DNA from 3 places in the Pararhizobium sp. IMCC21322 genome. Region 1 is predicted to be linked to each of the others. Evidence: predicted binding sites of a transcription regulator. Region 1 holds the regulator's gene; each other region holds the start of a gene.

Region 1 (5,836 bases):
TAAATCGGAAGCCTGCTGGTCGTCAGTTGCCCGGCTCCTACTGGAATGATCTGATAAGGTGCCTGTGCGGCCGACGCACCATCGGTTTCAGTTACGATCCAGTATTGCTTGCTGGTGTCGCTCAGATCCACAGCTGCCAATCTCTTCTGAAGCCCGGCTCTATCGGTAATGTCCAATCTGGTCGGTATCGCCGCAAGCTCTTGCGCACTGGTTTCAACCAATGTGTCCTGAGGCAGAACATAGGCAACAAGGCTGCTTGCAAGGGCTGCCTGGGCGCTGCTGAGCTGAGGCTCTGCAGTCATGGAAATGCGGTCCGGCTCACCCAGCGCCCTAACCGCATGAATAGGAATTTGGGCACTTGTAACAGCCTCACCTGACAATTTCGTCTCCGGCAGGATCTGGGCAGCAACTTCCAGGCCGGGATCACAGATTGAGTTTGTAATATCTGTCGTCAGCAGAACAACGGCAATCTCATTGTCAGGCAACTGCAATTCTGCGGGCAGACGAATTATTCGTTCAAAGACATCCGACCCGGTTTCCAGCTGATAGCTGGTCAACAGATTATTGTTCAACAAAACCCGCACCAACCAGTCTGCACCAACCAGTCTGCACCCTCCAGCTGGTTGCTGGTTTTCAAAGCCAGACGCATTTGTGAAGGCGCGCTTCCAGCGCGGCGCTCGGTCAGATCATAGTTCAACCGCCAACGATGGCTGCGGAAAAAGGTGCGTGTGCTGCCGTCATCCAAAATTGTGTTTTCATCTGCCGGAAGAGCGCTCAAAGGTCCGGACAAAAGATCGGCCAGAGACAGGGTCGTGTCGCTGGCAAAGCTGGTGACAGCGAGGTTCGGATCTTTGATGGTCAACCGACCGGTTTGATTGTCATAGACCAATTCCTCAGCCTGGCTTCGATCTACGGACAAGATCTGGACGGGAGCATTCTCTGCGTCTGGTTGCGGAAAAAACTCAACATTATGTTGCAACTGTTTCAGACGCGCAGCCAACAAGAGACTGTCGGCGCGCTGGACAGCGCCATCGCTTGCCTGCATGTAAAACCGGGCTGGTTTTGCATCTGCCAGCCAGATGTCCAGAGGATCTGAAAGCGCTTCAGAATGAGCCAGTTCAACGCCGCTTTCGGGCAGAACATCGACAACAACGCTGCAGCTCGGCCGGCTCGGGCAAACGCCCAAAAAGCATCCCCCTGCACTGTCAAGGAAACCACCAAGCGTGGCCTTCCCAAATCTTCCGGGGTCAGTCCCAGCAACAGAATACGCCTGTCTTCGCCGATTTTCAGGACCAAATCGGCGCGCCTCGTTTTGTTAACAGACACACGCAAGGTTCCAACGCCACTTTCGGCCATCTGTGTTGACAGGCTCAACCGCAAACGACCTTCGGTCAGGGTTACTTTACGTGGCAGCGGAATGATGATTTTGGCAAAAGAAGGAAAGCCGGATAATGCCTGCCAGCCAGAGTCCTGCATACCAACAAAACTTGTGTGCTCAAACAGGTCCGACCACTTGGCGGGACTGTTATCCGTCAAGCCTGCAGCCGGTGTGGCCTTGTTTGATCCGCTTACCAATTGCTGGGTGTGTCTCAAAAACCCCGGGTTCTGAGACACGACAAGCGAAATGCTTATCAACGCAAAAGCCAATGCAAGGAGCAGAAAAATACGCATCAAACAAAAATCCTTGTCGGTGCCCGGACGGGGAAAACATGTCCGTTAACACCAGGCTTATTTATAAATTTTACCGTGCTGACAAATCCTCGGTTAGCTGAAGAGGATCTCCCCGGCGGGTCACCCACTCCGCCGTACTTGGAATTGTGTTGATGTCACAGCGGTCCCGATAGGCCTGACAAATCTCCATCGTCTCGGTCAGAATTCCATCCTTGAGCAGAGTTGGCTCAAATCCAAGTTCCACGAATGAATCATTGCTCGCACGCAACTCGTTTTCTGCCATTTCAAGGCGCGGGTTTTCCAATCGTGCAATTTCCGCACCGGTAATTTCACCCACGATTTCCGCAAGGTCCCTGACCCGGTGGTATTCCGCAATCTGGTTCCTGATCCGGACCATTTCTCCGGCACCTGGCGGGTTTTTGACCGCAAGTTCAATGCAATGCACCGTGTCCTCAATATGAATGAAAGCCCGTGTCTGGCCGCCAGTGCCATACACGCTGAGTGGATAGCCGATGGCCGCCTGCACGAGGAAACGGTTTAGGACGGTGCCATAGTCACCATCATAATCGAAGCGATTGATCAGACGTTCATCAAGACGGGTTTCGCTGGTCTGCGTGCCCCACACAATGCCCTGATGCAAATCGATGATGCGCAGTCGGTCATTCTTGGCGTAAAATTGGAACAGCAACTGATCCATTGATTTCGTCAGGTGATACACACTGCCCGGATTGGTCGGATAGAGAATATCGCGTTTGTGCATTCCGCCATCATCGGTGGGAATCCCAACAGTCACATAGCCTTCAGGGAGGGAGGCTTCCGCGGTGTCGTAGCCATAAACACCCATTGTTCCCAAGTGAACGATGTGGGTCTCAAGACCGGCCTCAACCACAGCAACCAGAGGATTGTGGGTGGCCTGGATATTGTTGTTGACGGTGTAGCGTTTCTGCGAAGGGCCCTTCATGGAATAGGGTGCGGCCCGTTGTTCTGCGAAATGGACAATCGATTCCGGCTTGTGCTGCATCAGCAATGCCAGCAACGCCTCATGATCGTTTGCTATGTCGATGTTTTCGAACCGGACGACCTTGCCTGTTACATCTTTCCAGGCGCGCAAACGGGTTTCCACATCCGCAATCGGCGTCAGGCTTTGTGTCCCAAGCTCGACGTCAATTTTACGCCGCGACAAATTGTCCACAATCGTTACGTCATATCCCTGGTTCGACAAATGCAGAGCCGTCGGCCACCCACAAAATCCGTCCCCCCCCAAGCACGAATACTGAAGGCGAAGCCGTCATACCCCATTCCCCGCTTATTACTTAAGGTTTAGTAAACAGGAATTAGGGCAGCGCTCTGTCCAAGACAAGGGAAAATTGGGAAAAACATGTCAACATCCTGCTTTTAAAAGCAGAAAAACCGTCAAATAAAAATCAAGGACTTATGTACATTGCTGATAAATGCTATTTAAAATAGAAAAATTTCAATTAAATCAAACGGGGAACTGATCGTCGAGGGAATAGCCAGCACCGCGAACAGTCCGAATTGGATCTGTCGCACGGCCCTTATTTATAGCCTTGCGGAGGCGCCCAACATGTACATCCACTGTACGTTCGTCAACATAGACATCATGGCCCCAAACACCATCCAGCAATTGTTCCCGCGAGAAAACACGTCCTGGGCTTTGCAGGAAGAATTCCAGAAGTTTGAATTCGGTGGGTCCCAGATGAATTTCGCGTGTCGCGCGATGAACCCTGTGCGTTTCCCGGTCCATCTCCAGATCGCCTGCCTGCAGCAATCTTGAGACCACCTGCGGCTTGGCTCGCCGGAGCATGGCTTTCACCCGCGCCATGAGCTCAGGCACAGAAAACGGTTTGACGACATAGTCGTCGGCGCCAGTGGACAGTCCGCGAATGCGCTCGGTTTCCTCACCCCGGGCTGTCAGCATGATGACGGGCAGATTGCGGGTTTCATCCCGCGCCCTCACCCTGCGGCAAAGCTCGATCCCCGACAGGCCCGGCAACATCCAGTCCAGCAGCAACAGGTCAGGAACGTTTTCTCGCAGTTTCAGTTCTGCCTCGTCACCACGATCAGAGACATCTACGTGATAGCCTTCACTTTCAAGATTATAACGCAAAAGCAGACTGAGGGATTCCTCATCCTCGACCACTAAGATGTTTGGCGCTGCCATTACTGCGTCTCCATGATGTGCTTACAGATTTTCATTGTTTGCGTATCAGGACTTGGGCCGGGGTTGGTCTGGAACCTGAATTGCGCTGTTGTCGCCCTTTGGCCGCTCGTCTTCCAACTGGACACCGGTCACCTTGTAGATAACCGTTTCCGCAATGTTGGTTGCATGATCACCAATGCGTTCCACATTTTTCGCGCAGAACAGCAGATGGGTGCAAAATGAAATATTGCGCGGATCTTCCATCATATAAGTCAGAAGTTCGCGGAACAACGAAGTGTACATAGCGTCAATTTCATCGTCATTCTGCCAGACAAGCTCTGCCTCATCCACATCCCCGGCCACATAGGCGTTCAGAACCTTGGTGAGCTGGGCCTGGGCAAGCTCGGCCATATGCTCGATGCCATGGATGAGCTTCGACGGCTGAACCATGCCTTCGATGGCAATCGCCCGCTTGGCAATATTCTTGGCCAGATCACCACACCGTTCCAGATCATTTGATATGCGAAGGGCTGCAATGATTTCGCGCAAATCCGAAGCCATTGGCTGGCGTTTGGCAATTGTCAGGAATGCATCTTCTTCGACCTGGCGCTGAAGTTTGTCCAGATCCTTATCGTCAGCAATCACCTTGCGGGCCAAAACGGCGTCTGCACGCAAAAGCGCATGCAGGGCATCCACAATCATACCCTCTGCGATACCACCCATTTCGGCGATATACCTTGCAAGGGTCTGAAGTTCCTCATCATAGGCGGTAACTGTATGATCAGCCATTGTTCTATCCTTGCTTGGGTTCGACGCTAACCGAACCGGCCGGTAATGTAATCCTGGGTCCGTTTGTCCGTCGGATTGGTAAAAATATCGTCGGTTACGCCTTCTTCCACCAGCGTGCCAAGATGGAAAAAAGCGGTTCGCTGAGAAACGCGCGCGGCCTGCTGCATGGAGTGCGTTACAATCACGATGGTAAAATTCTGACGCAACTCATCAATCAGCTCTTCCACTCTGGCTGTGGCTATCGGATCAAGCGCTGAGCAGGGTTCATCCATGAGGATCACCTCAGGGCTCACCGCAATGGCGCGCGCAATGCAAAGACGCTGCTGCTGCCCGCCGGACAGCCCGGTTCCCGGTTCATCAAGACGGTCTTTGACCTCTTCGAAAAGGCCCGCCTTTTGCAGACTTTCAACAACGATTTCCTCAAGTTCTGACTTATTGCGCGCAAGGCCATGAATTTTTGGGCCATAGGCCACATTCTCGAAGATGGATTTGGGAAAAGGGTTGGGTTTTTGAAACACGATGCCCACGCGGGCACGCAATTCAACAACATCTACTGACGAGCCATAAATATCGGTTTTGTCCAATGTGATGTTGCCCTTAACCCGGCAGATATCAATTGTATCATTCATGCGGTTAAGACAGCGCAGGAATGTGGATTTACCGCAGCCGGAAGGTCCGATCAGCGCCGTAACCTGATGTTCAGGCACTTCCAGATCCACATCGAAAAGTGCCTGTTTCTCACCATAAAACACATTGACCTTCTCGCCCTTCATCTTGATGTACGGCGAGAAGGTCAAATCGGTGCTTTCATTATCGGTAGTCATGATCTGAGCGGAAGCGTCCATGTCATGAGATCCTTTCATACGAGTTACCAGCGCTGCTCGAAGCGCCTGCGCAGGAAGACGGCCAGGGCATTCATACAAATTAGGAATACCAGCAAAATGATGATTGCCGCAGAGGTGCGCTCAACAAAGGCACGTTCGGCGGAGTTTGCCCATAGGAAAATCTGAACCGGAACAGCGGTTGCCGGGCTCCAGGGGGATGTTGGAAAGTCATTCACGAATGCCACCATGCCGATCATCAGCAAGGGTGCGGTTTCGCCCAATGCCTGAGCCAGACCAATGATGGTCCCGGTCATGACGCCGGGTGCCGCCAGTGGCAGCACATGATGGAAAACCGCCTGGTTTTTAGACGCTCCGACACCAAGCGCTGCCT
Region 2 (5,836 bases), 1.2 Mb from region 1:
TATCTCCCTTGGAAACCGAGAGAATGTCACCAAACAACAACCCCATCAAATCAAAGCGCACCGAGCCCATAAAAGCGAGTACAACCAGGCCAAGTGCCAATGAGGAATGCGACAGCAGCCCCAGCAACGCATCTGATGACAGGCTTGCTTTTTTCTGGAGCAGCAACAGCAATATCGCGACCGAAGCTGACACGAAAAACACGGTCGCGGTGATATTCACCTCAAGCAAAAACGCCAATGCGACCCCTAACAAAGCCGCATGGGCCAGCGTGTCGCCAAAATAGGCCAGACGCCGCCACACGATAAAGCAACCCAGCGGACCGGCAATCAAAGCCACCCCAATGCCAGCGATCAAAGCGCGCACAAAAAAATCATCAAGCATGTGACGAATCATCCCTTGTCTTGGGTTCGTCGGCCTCATGGTCGTGATGACCATCATCCGGGTGGCAGTGCTCCGTCACTGTTCCATCTGCATGCCGCACGGTGCCATCGGGCAGATGGGTATGGTCGTGATGATGCTGATAGACCGCAAGACCTGATGATGCGCGCGCACCGAACAGCTTTAGATATTCAGGGCTTTCCGCAACTGCGCCTGGTGTGCCCTTGCAACACACGTGGCCGTTCAGGCAGATCACCTGGTCGGTGGCGGCCATCACCACGTGAAGATCATGGGAAATCAGCAGGATGCCACATCCCAGTTCGTTGCGGATGCTCGAAATCAATTCATAGAGTGCCAGTTCGCCTGTAAAATCGACGCCTTGCACCGGCTCATCCAACACCAGCAGATCCGGTTTGCGGGCAATGGCACGGGCCAGCATAGCGCGCTGAAACTCTCCCCCAGACAGATGACGCACCTCTGCGGCTGCCAGATGGGCAATGCCGGTTCGTTCCAAAGCCTGAGCTATATCCGCGGCCCTGAGGCGGGTTGTCAGTGTCATCAACCGGCGCACCGTCAGCGGTAACGTCCAGTCAATATGTAGCTTTTGTGGGACATAACCAACGCAAAGGCCAGGCAGCCGGGTCACCTTGCCCTCACTCGGCTTCTGCAAACCAAGAACCATTTTGGCCGTTGTGGACTTGCCGGACCCGTTCGGTCCGATCAGGGTCACGATCTCGCCGCGCTGAATGTCAAATTCAATACCGCGAACCAGCCATTTGCTGTCGCGATACACGCCTGCATTGCTAAGGGATGCAATTGGATTTTGCGAAATTGTCACTTTTGACAGGCCACCGGATAAGTGCGACAGGGTCGCGACTTATCACATATGTTATAATGTTACGCAAGAAAGAGCGTTTGGTGACCTGTTGATACGGGCAGCGTCAGCCCTGCTTCCATGGGCCGTGGTGACTGCCTTCTGAATCCAGTCGCTCGAAAGAATGGGCACCAAAGAAATCGCGTTGACCCTGGATCATATTCGCGGTCGAGCGGCCTGTCCTCATCATATCGAAATAGGACAATGCGTTGCTCAGCGCCGGAAGCGGCAATCCATGCAAGGCACCAGCGGCGACAACACGTCTCAGGCTGCCTTCGGTCTCGACCAGTTTCTGCGAGAAATACGGTGCAAACATCAGGTTCTGATCAGCGTTTTCTGTCAGAGCGTCCGCCATATCATTCAACATCGTGGAGCGGATGATACAGCCTTCACGCCAGACCCGTGCCACATCCGGCAGGGGCAATGACCAATCGAAGTTTTCAGATGCCGTACGCAGCAGTTGGAACCCTTGTGCATAACAGACAATCTTGCCGGCAATCAGCGCCATTTCCAGCGATTCAGTGGACAATGCTTCTGTGCTCAGGCTTTTCGGCGCAGCGCCAAAGATTGCTTCTCCGGCTTTGCGCTCTTCCAGTCTTGAAGACAGATTGCGCGCGGCAACGGCTGCATCAATGGCAGTGATGGGTGCGCCCAGATGCTGAGCTTCAATCACTGTCCAGCGACCTGTGCCCTTCTGTCCAGCCTTGTCGAGAATAATATCCAGAAGGGGGCCACCGGATTTCGCATCATTGGCTTTGGCAACAGCTGCGGAAATCTCGATCAGATAGGATTTCAGCGTGCCTGCGTTCCAGGTGTCGAACACCTCGCCGACTTTCGCCGCGTCCATTCCAAAACCATCGCGCATAATGCCATAGACTTCGGCAATCATCTGCATGTCCGCATATTCAATGCCGTTGTGAACGGCCTTGACGAAATGGCCGGCACCGCCCTCACCCATCCATGTGGCGCAAGGCGTGTCTTCATATTTTGCAGAAATTGCTTCCAGAATATGGGCGACGCGATCCCATGCCGGTTTTGGACCGCCGCCCATAATGGACGGACCGTGGCGCGCACCTTCTTCACCGCCGGACACACCGATGCCGATAAAGGGCACACCGGCCTCTTTGGCATCTGCAGCGCGTTTGTTGGTGTCGTGGAAATTTGCATTGCCCGCGTCGATGATCAAATCATCCTTGTCCAGCAGGGGGCGCAAAGCGGCGATTTGCTGATCAACGGCATCACCAGCCGGGACCATCAGAATGATGGCGCGCGGTGCTTTTATGGCCGCAACGAACTGCTCAAGTGTTTCGGTTGGAACAACGCGCTCAGCGAGATCGCCTGCATTGGCGTAGAACTCATCCGTCTTGGATGTCGTCCTGTTGAAGACTGCGATCGGGAATCCCTTCTCAGCAATATTCAGAGCAAGACTGGCTCCCATTGTGCCAAGGCCGATCAGGCCGATTTCCGCGCTATTTGAATCACTTGGGGTCATAAATGTCTCTATTGGTTTAACTTGGAGCTCGAACGAGTTGGAAGGAACTTGTATAACAGTTCCGGTCATTCCTCAATCGGGCTGACTTGAATTCATGTGCCAATCAGCGACATGGTCTCAAGCAACAACAGCGCCACGCGTCGGTGGCAGATCTCTCCGCTCCAACAAGTTTTACCTATCCGGGTCAAAGGGCTGGAAAAAGGACCTAAATACCCAGCTTTTTCGGGTTCTGCTTGATGGAAACCAGAAGGTCCTTCAGATCGTCTTCCATAACCCGCTTCGCGGCACCATTGGCGGAAAACCATTTCCGTTTGCGTTCGTTACGCTCGGGCCAACGGCGCAGCAACTTTGTAACCCGCATTGGATACAGCACCACCTCGCACGGGATATCTGCACCATCTTCAATGCGTTTCAGATAGTGGTAGACACCGATAGGCTCCTTCGAGATTTGCCCTATGACGCCCGCTTCTTCCAGGGCTTCCTGTTCAGCTGCCTGATGCAGTTTTTTGCCCTTCATGGGCCAGCCTTTAGGCAGTACCCAACGCCCTGTATCGCGTGAGGTGATCATGAGAATGCGCCAGTCTCCACTATCTGATAGTCTGAGTGGGAGAGCGGCCATCTGGGTTTGGGTGCCACGAGGCATTATCTTTGGATTCCTTTGATTTTCAGGGTGTACAGCGATTCTGTGACGAAAAAAAACAAACGTCATCGGACTGACGTGGCCCGGTGGTATAGGTCGAATTGCTTAGCCAGAAATGTGTTTTTGCTACTGCCAAAAACGACTCGCTGATTGCAAAGAATTATTTAACCGACTAATAAACTATTATCAAAAAAAGAAAAGCAAGGAGAACGGGATGAAATTAAGTAAGCGACTGATGGGCAGCTGCGCTGCTCTGGTAGGAACTGTTGCTTTGATGTTGGGTGCGGTTCCAACATCATTCGCGGCTTCCCATGTGGAAGACTGCCCTCGCGGCACTCTGGATGAGCGATATTGCGATCGTGACGGGGACCTTCTGGCTGACACACCAACAGATGCGTCCAAGCTGGCTGATCCCGATACGCTGATTTTTGCCTATACTCCAGTTGAAGATCCTGCAGTTTACAAAGAAGCCTGGGCGGATTTCCTGACGCATCTTGAAGCTGTTACCGGCAAGAAAACGTTGTTCTTCCCTGTTCAGTCCAACGCTGCACAGATTGAAGCCATGCGTTCCGGGCGCCTGCATATTGCTGGTTTCAACACGGGTTCAAATCCTCTGGCAGTGAATTGTGCCGGCTTCAATCCATTCACCATCATGGCGTCCAAGGACGGTAATTTTGGTTATGAAATGGAAATCATCACCTATCCGGGTTCCGGCATTGATAAGGTGGAAGACATCAAAGGCAAGCAACTCGCCTTCACTTCACCAACTTCGAATTCAGGCTTTAAAGCACCCAGTGCCATCCTGAAAGCCGACTTCGATATGGAAGCCGAGCGTGATTTTGAACCGGCTTTTTCCGGCAAGCATGACAATTCCATTCTTGGTGTTGCCAACAAGGATTATCCTGCTGCGTCGATCGCAAACTCCGTCCTGAAACGGATGATCAGCCGCGACGTGATTAAACCTGAGCAGGTCAAAACAATCTACAAATCACAGACTTTCCCAACGACAGGCTTTGGTGTTGCTCACAATCTGACTCCAGATCTGCAAGCCAAAATTCGGGAAGCGTTTTTCAGCTTTGAATGGGAAGGTACCAGCCTTCAGGAAGAGTTTGAAAAATCCAATGAAGGCCAGTTCCTGGAAATGACCTACATTGAGTTCTGGGATGTTATCCGCAAAATTGATACTGCCAACGGTGTTTCCTACTCCTGTCAGTGATTTTTGGATAATTTCTAAGCCAATAGAACGGGTGCGTGTTTCAGACCAAACGCGCACCCGTTAATTGTATCACCTTACGGGATATTTATGCTCAAATTAGAACAGCTTACCAAAGTCTACCCCACCGGCGATAAAGCGCTGACTGATGTAACTTTGGAGATTCCCAGTGGTCAGGTAGTGGCCCTGATCGGCCCTTCGGGTGCCGGAAAATCAACACTGATCCGCTGCATCAACCGCTTGGTGACCCCATCATCAGGCAAGGCTATTCTGGACGATGTTGAACTGACCGCCCTTGGCGCTGGCGGATTACGCCGCGAGCGGCGCAGGATGGGGATGATTTTTCAGGAATATGCACTGGTTGAGCGGCTGACCGTGATGGAAAATGTCTTGTCCGGACGGCTTGGCTATGTGGGCTTCTGGCGCAGTTATTTTCGCAAATTCCCGCAAAAAGATGTGGATGAAGCATTTCGCCTGCTGGACCGTGTTGGCCTTCTGCCCATGGCGGATAAGCGCGCTGACGAATTGTCAGGCGGACAACGGCAGCGTGTCGGAATTGCCCGCGCGCTGATTCAGGACCCTGCCCTGCTGTTGGTGGATGAACCGACTGCGTCGCTTGACCCAAAAACCTCTCGCCAGATCATGCGTTTGATTTGCGAGTTGTGCGAGGAACGGGACCTGGCTGCCATCATCAATATTCACGATGTGGCGCTGGCCCAGATGTTTGTCCAACGTGTCATCGGCCTGCGCTTCGGGGTCGTTCAGTTTGACGGTCCGCCAGAAGGCCTGACCCCAGATGTGTTGACCAAAATTTATGGTGAGGAAGACTGGAAGGAAACCATCCAGAAAGTGGATGAAGAAGACTTGCAAGACGTTGCCTCATGAACCGCACCTCTACCCTACATACAGATGTCCGACTGGAAGATCTGGTTGGTCGTCAATGGCAGAAGCCTGCATTCATTCAATCCAACATGTGGCGGTGGGGTCTAACCATCGGCACTATCGTGTATCTTATTCTGGCGATTGGCTCCCTTGAGGTGAACTGGGCCCGCGTTAGCGAGGGTCTGGACCGCGGCCTGCAATTCGTTCTGGGCTTTGCCAATCCTGATTTCAGCTCACGTGCTGTGGATATCAGAGAAGGTCTTATTGAAAGCGTCGAGATGACCATTGCCTCAACGGTCGTTGGCATTTTGATTTCCATTCCAATTGGCCTTGGTGCCGCGCGAAACATTGCGCCG
Region 3 (5,836 bases), 610 kb from region 1:
GGACGCATTGTCCGCATTGCTCTGCCAGGCGGAGTTTTGAGTCTTTCATGGCGCTCAGATGATCATGTGATCATGACTGGCCCGTGGGAACTGGAACATTCCGGTGTCCTGCCATCAACCATGTTTGCCGCAGCAATGCCGGCCAGTGATGTGGCGTAGCTGGATATGAGCAAAGCGCCAAACATAGATGTGCTGACCTTTGGCTGCCGGTTGAATACGGTTGAAAGTCAGGTCATGAAGCGTCAGGCCATCGCGGCAGGTCTGAATGATGCAATTCTGATCAATACCTGCGCGGTGACATCCGAAGCGGTCCGTCAGGCACGGCAGGCGATACGGCGCGCAAAGCGGGACAATCCGGACAAGACTGTGATCGTATCAGGCTGCGCGGCGCAAACGGACCCGGACATGTTTGCCAATATGGACGAGGTTTCACTGGTTCTTGGCAATGAAGAAAAGCTGGTGGCGGCAAGCTACCGGATGCTGCCGCAATTCGGCGTCAATGACACCGAGAAGACCCGCGTCAACGACATCATGTCGGTGCGCGAGACAGCGGCTCATCTGATTGAAGGGATTGAGGGAAGAACCCGCGCCTTTGTTCAGGTTCAGACCGGCTGCGACCACCGCTGTACGTTCTGTATTATTCCCTATGGTCGTGGCAATTCACGCTCCGTGCCAATGGGCGCAGTTGTCGATCAGGTGCGGCGTTTAACGGAAAATGGCTACCGCGAAGTGGTCATTACTGGCGTTGACATTACCTCCTATGGGGCCGATTTGCCGGGCGCGCCAAAGCTGGGTGCCTTGGTGCAGGCCGTTTTGAAACATGTGCCCGAACTGGAACGGCTGCGGCTCTCTTCCATCGATTCCATTGAGGTTGACCCTGAACTGATGACAGCAATTGCTGAAGAAGAACGCCTGATGCCGCATCTGCATTTGTCGCTTCAATCCGGCGACGACATGATTTTGAAGCGCATGAAGCGTCGGCATTTGCGTCAGGATACGATTGATTTTTGCCAGCAGGTGCGTGCGTTGCGCCCTGACATTGCCTTTGGCGCTGATATCATTGCCGGGTTCCCGACAGAAACCGAAGAGATGTTTGAAAACTCTCTCTCAATTGTGGATGCGTGTGATTTGACCCATCTGCATATCTTTCCGTTTTCGCCGCGACCAGGCACGCCAGCCGAACGCATGCCTCAGCTTGATCGCAGCTTGATCAAGCAGCGGGCAGGGCGTTTGCGGGAAAAGGGTGATGAAGCGCTGCAAAAGCATCTGAAAAGTGAAGTCGGCTCAACGCATCAGGTGTTGATTGAAAAGCCCGGTCTCGGGCGAACAGAGCAGTTTACGCAAGTGGAACTGGAAGGTGGAACCGCAGGTGACATCGTTCCTGTGCACATCAAGGATTGCTCCCATCGTCATCTCTTCGGCGAGGTGGTCTAGTGGCCGAGGGCGAGAAGAAGGGTTTTTTCCGCAGGCTTTTCGGGTCAAACGAACAGCAACCTGAAGAACCGCAGGTCGAATTGCCTGAAGCTGAAGACAAGCAGCCTGAGGACAATGCGCCTGAAGAAAACAGTCAAGAAGAAAACACTCCGACAGAGGCCAGTGAGCAGGCCCCGCCCGTTGAACAGACTGCACCCGTTGAGCAGACTGCGCCCGTTGAGCAAATTTTAGAAACAAACGCCCTTGCCATCGAGCAATATCCAATCGATTTCGTTCCAGAGCCAGAGCCAGAGCCAGAGCCAGAGCCAGAGCCAGAGCCAGAGCCAGAGCCAGAGCCAGAGCCAGAGCCAGAGCCAGAGCCAGAGCCAGAGCCAGAGCCAGAGCCAGAGCCAGAGCCAGAAGCCACACCTGAACCCAAAAAAAGCTGGTTTCAGCGGCTGACAACCGGCCTGTCTCGGTCTTCAACTTCGCTGACAACCGGCATCACCTCAATCTTCACCAAGCGCAAGCTTGATGACGATACGATTGAGGAGCTGGAAGATATTCTGATTCAGGCCGATCTCGGCATCGAAACCGCTATGGCAATTACGGAAAGCCTTGCCAAAGGTCGTTATGACAAGATGATCGAAGCGGAAGAGGTTAAGTCCATTCTGTCTGCGGAAGTCGAAAAGGTGCTGGACCCTGTTGCCCTGCCTTTGGTTTTGTCGGCATCCCACAAGCCGCAAGTCATTCTCATGGTCGGGGTCAACGGATCGGGCAAAACCACAACGATTGGCAAGCTGGCTGCAAAACTGCGTGCTGAAGGTAAAACTGTCATGCTGGCTGCGGGCGATACATTCCGGGCGGCTGCCATTGAGCAATTGAAAATCTGGGCCGAGCGCACCGGTGCATCAATTGTGACAAGGCCACAAGGGTCGGACGCTGCCGGTCTGGCTTTTGATGCCATGCAGGAAGCGAAAGAAGCAGGCACAGATGTGTTGATGATTGACACAGCGGGCCGACTGCAGAACCGTGTGGAATTGATGGCGGAACTTGAAAAAGTCATTCGCGTCATCAAAAAGCACGATGAAACGGCGCCCCATCACGTGCTGTTGACGCTGGATGCAACAACCGGCCAGAACGCTATGAACCAAGTTGAAGTGTTCGGAAAAACCGCAGGTGTGACCGGTCTTGTCATGACCAAGCTGGATGGCACAGCCCGTGGTGGCATATTGGTGGCCATTTCTGCCAGACACAAGATGCCTGTACACTTTATCGGTGTCGGTGAGGGCGTCGACGATCTTGAAAGCTTTGCGGCAAGCGACTTTGCCCGCGCAATTGCCGGAGTAACCTTATGACGAACCTGATTGAACGCGAACCAAATGATCCCAAACGCGCTGAAATTAATCCTCTGCTAAAACTGGCACTGGAACTGGGACCGCTGGCCATATTTTTCTTCGCCAATAGCCGGTTTGGAATTTTCACGGCAACGGCTGTTTTCATGGTAGCCATCACCATAGCGCTGGCGGCATCGTGGGCGTTAACACGCAAACTTGCCATCATGCCCCTCATCACAGGCATTGTTGTCTTGGTTTTCGGCGGATTGACGATTTATCTGCACAATGATCTGTTCATCAAGCTGAAGCCAACCATCGTGAATTGCCTGTTTGGCACCATTTTGTTGGGTGGCTTGTACTTTGGCAAATCGTTGCTCGGCTATGTGTTTGACAGTGTTTTCAAACTGACGGACGAAGGCTGGCGCCTGCTGACTTTCCGCTGGGGTGTCTTCTTTTTCGTCCTGGCTATAATCAATGAAATTGTCTGGCGCAATTTTTCCACCGACTTCTGGGTGTCCTTCAAACTCTTCGGCTTCATGCCAATCACGCTGGCATTCACCCTGTTTCAGATGCCGTTGATTACAAAACACAGCATTCCCGAGGAAGAAGACAGGGGCAGTTAATTTGAGGAGGGGGTGCGAGTGCGAACCGTACCAGACTAATGAGGCTCGTCAGCCCTATTTCGAAACCACCTTCAGCGGCTTTTCAAGAACCTTCAGGACCTGCTGCAATTCATGGCCGCGTTTCATAATGTGGCCGCTGGCAGCAACCACCTTGTACATGCCCTGCTTGCGGGTAAGTGCCGGGTCCTTTTCCACATAGAACATCGGCATTTCGCTCGACCGGCGGAAAATGGAAAACACGGCGCGGTCTTTCAGATGATCAATCGCATAGTCCCGCCATTCACCGCTGGCAACTTTAAAGCCGTAAATTCGTAAAATGGCATCCAACTCGGTCCGGTTGAACGTAACCTGTTTGTGATTTGCTTTGGCAGCGGATGCGGACTTGCCTGTTGGAAAGGAATGAATCTGAGCACTGGAAGCTGAATTTGCATATCTGCGATTCGTAGCGCTGGAGTTATCATTCATATCCGTCATAAAAATCCGCCCGAACTTTTTTGAATTTTGTCACAATAGGATGACGTGAAGTCTGAACCAATGCAAGCTTGGATTCCAGTGTGTTTCCCGCAGTTTAGCGCGTTTTTCACCAGAAAAACCACCTAAGATTGCACAATTTTTCATCACGCAATATTGCAAATAATCACAATTTTGCCCCCTTTCAGCCCTTCGTCAGCCATCTTGGATGATCATATTGGCTTTGTTGCCTCAGACAGCCCGGTTTGAAACAACCCCATTCTTTCAGCCCCCCAACCTGAGGGGTTACTTTCAAACCGGGCAATCTCAGACACATTGTTCAAGAAACTTCGGCTCCTTACGGAGCCTTTTTTGTGCCCGCAAATGAGCTCACCAAAGCTATTGCAGCGGCATGTTTATGAAGTTTGGCAATGCTTCGATCCGCGTTAACCAAACCGCTATTTGCGGATGATTCTCCAAAGAGAAGCCACCTTTGTCACAATCATGGGTATAAGCGTAAAGCGCGATATCCGCGATTGTCGGACTGTTGCCGGCAAGGAAGGCGGTTTTCTGCAGTTGGGCTTCCATCACATCAAGAGCAGCATAGCCCTTTTCAAGCAAAGCCTGTTTTGTGGCCTGGGTAACGCCATTTGCCCGTTCCGGATAGACCGCCATTGAACGTCTGGCAGCCAAAGAGGGTTCATGGCTGTATTGTTCGAAAAACATCCAGCTCAGCGTCTGGGCCCGTGTGAAGCGATCGTCCGGCAGAAAATCACTGCCGTCTGCGAGATAGACCAGTATGGCACCTGATTCCGGCAGGAACCGTCCATCTGCCAACTCCAGCAGCGGCAGCTTTCCAATCGGATTTTTCTTCAAATAGGTCCCGGAGCGTGTCGAGCCATCCAGCGCCGACATTTTGATTTGCTCCATCTCAATTTCCAGGAGAGCAGCAAGCAACTGTATTTTATACGAGTTCCCTGATCCCGGCATGGCGTATAATCGCAGCATTGCAGCACCTTTTTTCTCAAGACACGGTGTTTTGGGAGGATATTGCCTTTCTTGCCACCGTCACACCATCGCATTGTATTGATGATGCAATGAACAAAGCTGATGGCTTGATCGCTGACAACGTGATCTTATCTGTGTCAGAGTGACGCAATCAGGATCTCCAGATTCCCAGGAAAGGAACACAAAACATGTCTCTTGCAATTAACGATATCGCCCCGGATTTTGAGGCGGAAACGACAGAGGGCAAGATAAGCTTTCACAAGTGGATTGGTGATGGCTGGGCAGTGCTGTTTTCTCATCCCAAGGACTTTACGCCAGTCTGCACCACTGAATTGGGAACAATGGCACAATTGAAGCCCGAATTTGACAAGCGCGGAACCAAAATCATTGGTCTGAGTGTGGATCCTGTCGAGAACCATCATGAGTGGGCCAAGGACATTGCGGAAGTCATGGGCTCTGCGCCGAATTATCCAATGATCGGCGATACTGATCTGGCTGTTGCAAAACTGTACAGCATGTTGCCCGCAGAGACGGAAGGCGGGTCCGACGGCCGCACGGCTGCAACAAATGCAACGGTCCGCTCTGTCTTCATCATTGGGCCAGACAAGCGCATCAAACTGATGCTGACCTATCCGATGAGCACAGGCCGTAATTTCAATGAAATTCTGCGGGTCCTGGACAGCATGCAGCTCACGGCGAAAGAAAAACTGGCCACACCTGCAAACTGGACGCCCGGCGATGATGCCATCATTTTGCCGGCTGTTTCCAATGAGGATGCCAAAACCCTGTTCCCGCAAGGCTGGAAAGAGGCAAAGCCCTATCTGCGCTATGTGAACGTCGACAAAAGCTGATAGGCAGCAATGCAAAGGCCGGCGTAAAGTCGGCCTTTGCTTTATTGGGCCAGCACCTAGCTCGCCTGTGCAAAGGTCTGCTTGAATTTATCCCCCAGCAACACGTCAATCTCTCGCATTGCGGCCTCCGGGAGCGCTCCGAACTGCAAGGCGC

Evidence for each region. The regulator PhoB, encoded in region 1, activates phosphate uptake and scavenging genes when phosphate is short. The targets are predictions, from matches to a motif close to TGTCATNNANCTGTCAT.
Region 2: a site for PhoB is predicted at 3,449-3,465, ahead of phnD (phosphate/phosphite/phosphonate ABC transporter substrate-binding protein). Genes of this name have one in related genera too.
Region 3: a site for PhoB is predicted at 3,877-3,893, ahead of RAL91_RS09530 (DUF2794 domain-containing protein). Genes of this name have one in related genera too.

The regions. Positions count from the first base shown of each region.
Region 1 is NZ_CP132335.1:1,356,724-1,362,559, reverse strand. It holds gene RAL91_RS06590 (hypothetical protein) at 1-575, opposite strand, end outside; gene RAL91_RS06585 (hypothetical protein) at 569-919, opposite strand; gene RAL91_RS06580 (hypothetical protein) at 985-1,671, opposite strand; gene RAL91_RS06575 (NAD-dependent epimerase/dehydratase family protein) at 1,742-2,935, opposite strand; gene phoB (phosphate regulon transcriptional regulator PhoB) at 3,155-3,853, opposite strand; gene phoU (phosphate signaling complex protein PhoU) at 3,899-4,621, opposite strand; gene pstB (phosphate ABC transporter ATP-binding protein PstB) at 4,648-5,445, opposite strand; gene pstA (phosphate ABC transporter permease PstA) at 5,490-5,836, opposite strand, start outside.
Region 2 is NZ_CP132335.1:2,588,494-2,594,329, reverse strand. It holds gene RAL91_RS12315 (metal ABC transporter permease) at 1-382, opposite strand, end outside; gene RAL91_RS12310 (ATP-binding cassette domain-containing protein) at 375-1,226, opposite strand; gene gndA (NADP-dependent phosphogluconate dehydrogenase) at 1,321-2,745, opposite strand; gene RAL91_RS12300 (NUDIX hydrolase) at 2,951-3,388, opposite strand; gene phnD (phosphate/phosphite/phosphonate ABC transporter substrate-binding protein) at 3,600-4,601, shown strand; gene phnC (phosphonate ABC transporter ATP-binding protein) at 4,689-5,483, shown strand; gene phnE (phosphonate ABC transporter, permease protein PhnE) at 5,480-5,836, shown strand, end outside.
Region 3 is NZ_CP132335.1:1,966,493-1,972,328, forward strand. It holds gene dapF (diaminopimelate epimerase) at 1-159, shown strand, start outside; gene mtaB (tRNA (N(6)-L-threonylcarbamoyladenosine(37)-C(2))-methylthiotransferase MtaB) at 166-1,434, shown strand; gene ftsY (signal recognition particle-docking protein FtsY) at 1,434-2,771, shown strand; gene RAL91_RS09525 (septation protein A) at 2,768-3,373, shown strand; gene RAL91_RS09530 (DUF2794 domain-containing protein) at 3,428-3,847, opposite strand; gene RAL91_RS09535 (glutathione S-transferase family protein) at 4,223-4,831, opposite strand; gene RAL91_RS09540 (peroxiredoxin) at 5,020-5,682, shown strand; gene RAL91_RS09545 (aldo/keto reductase) at 5,739-5,836, opposite strand, start outside.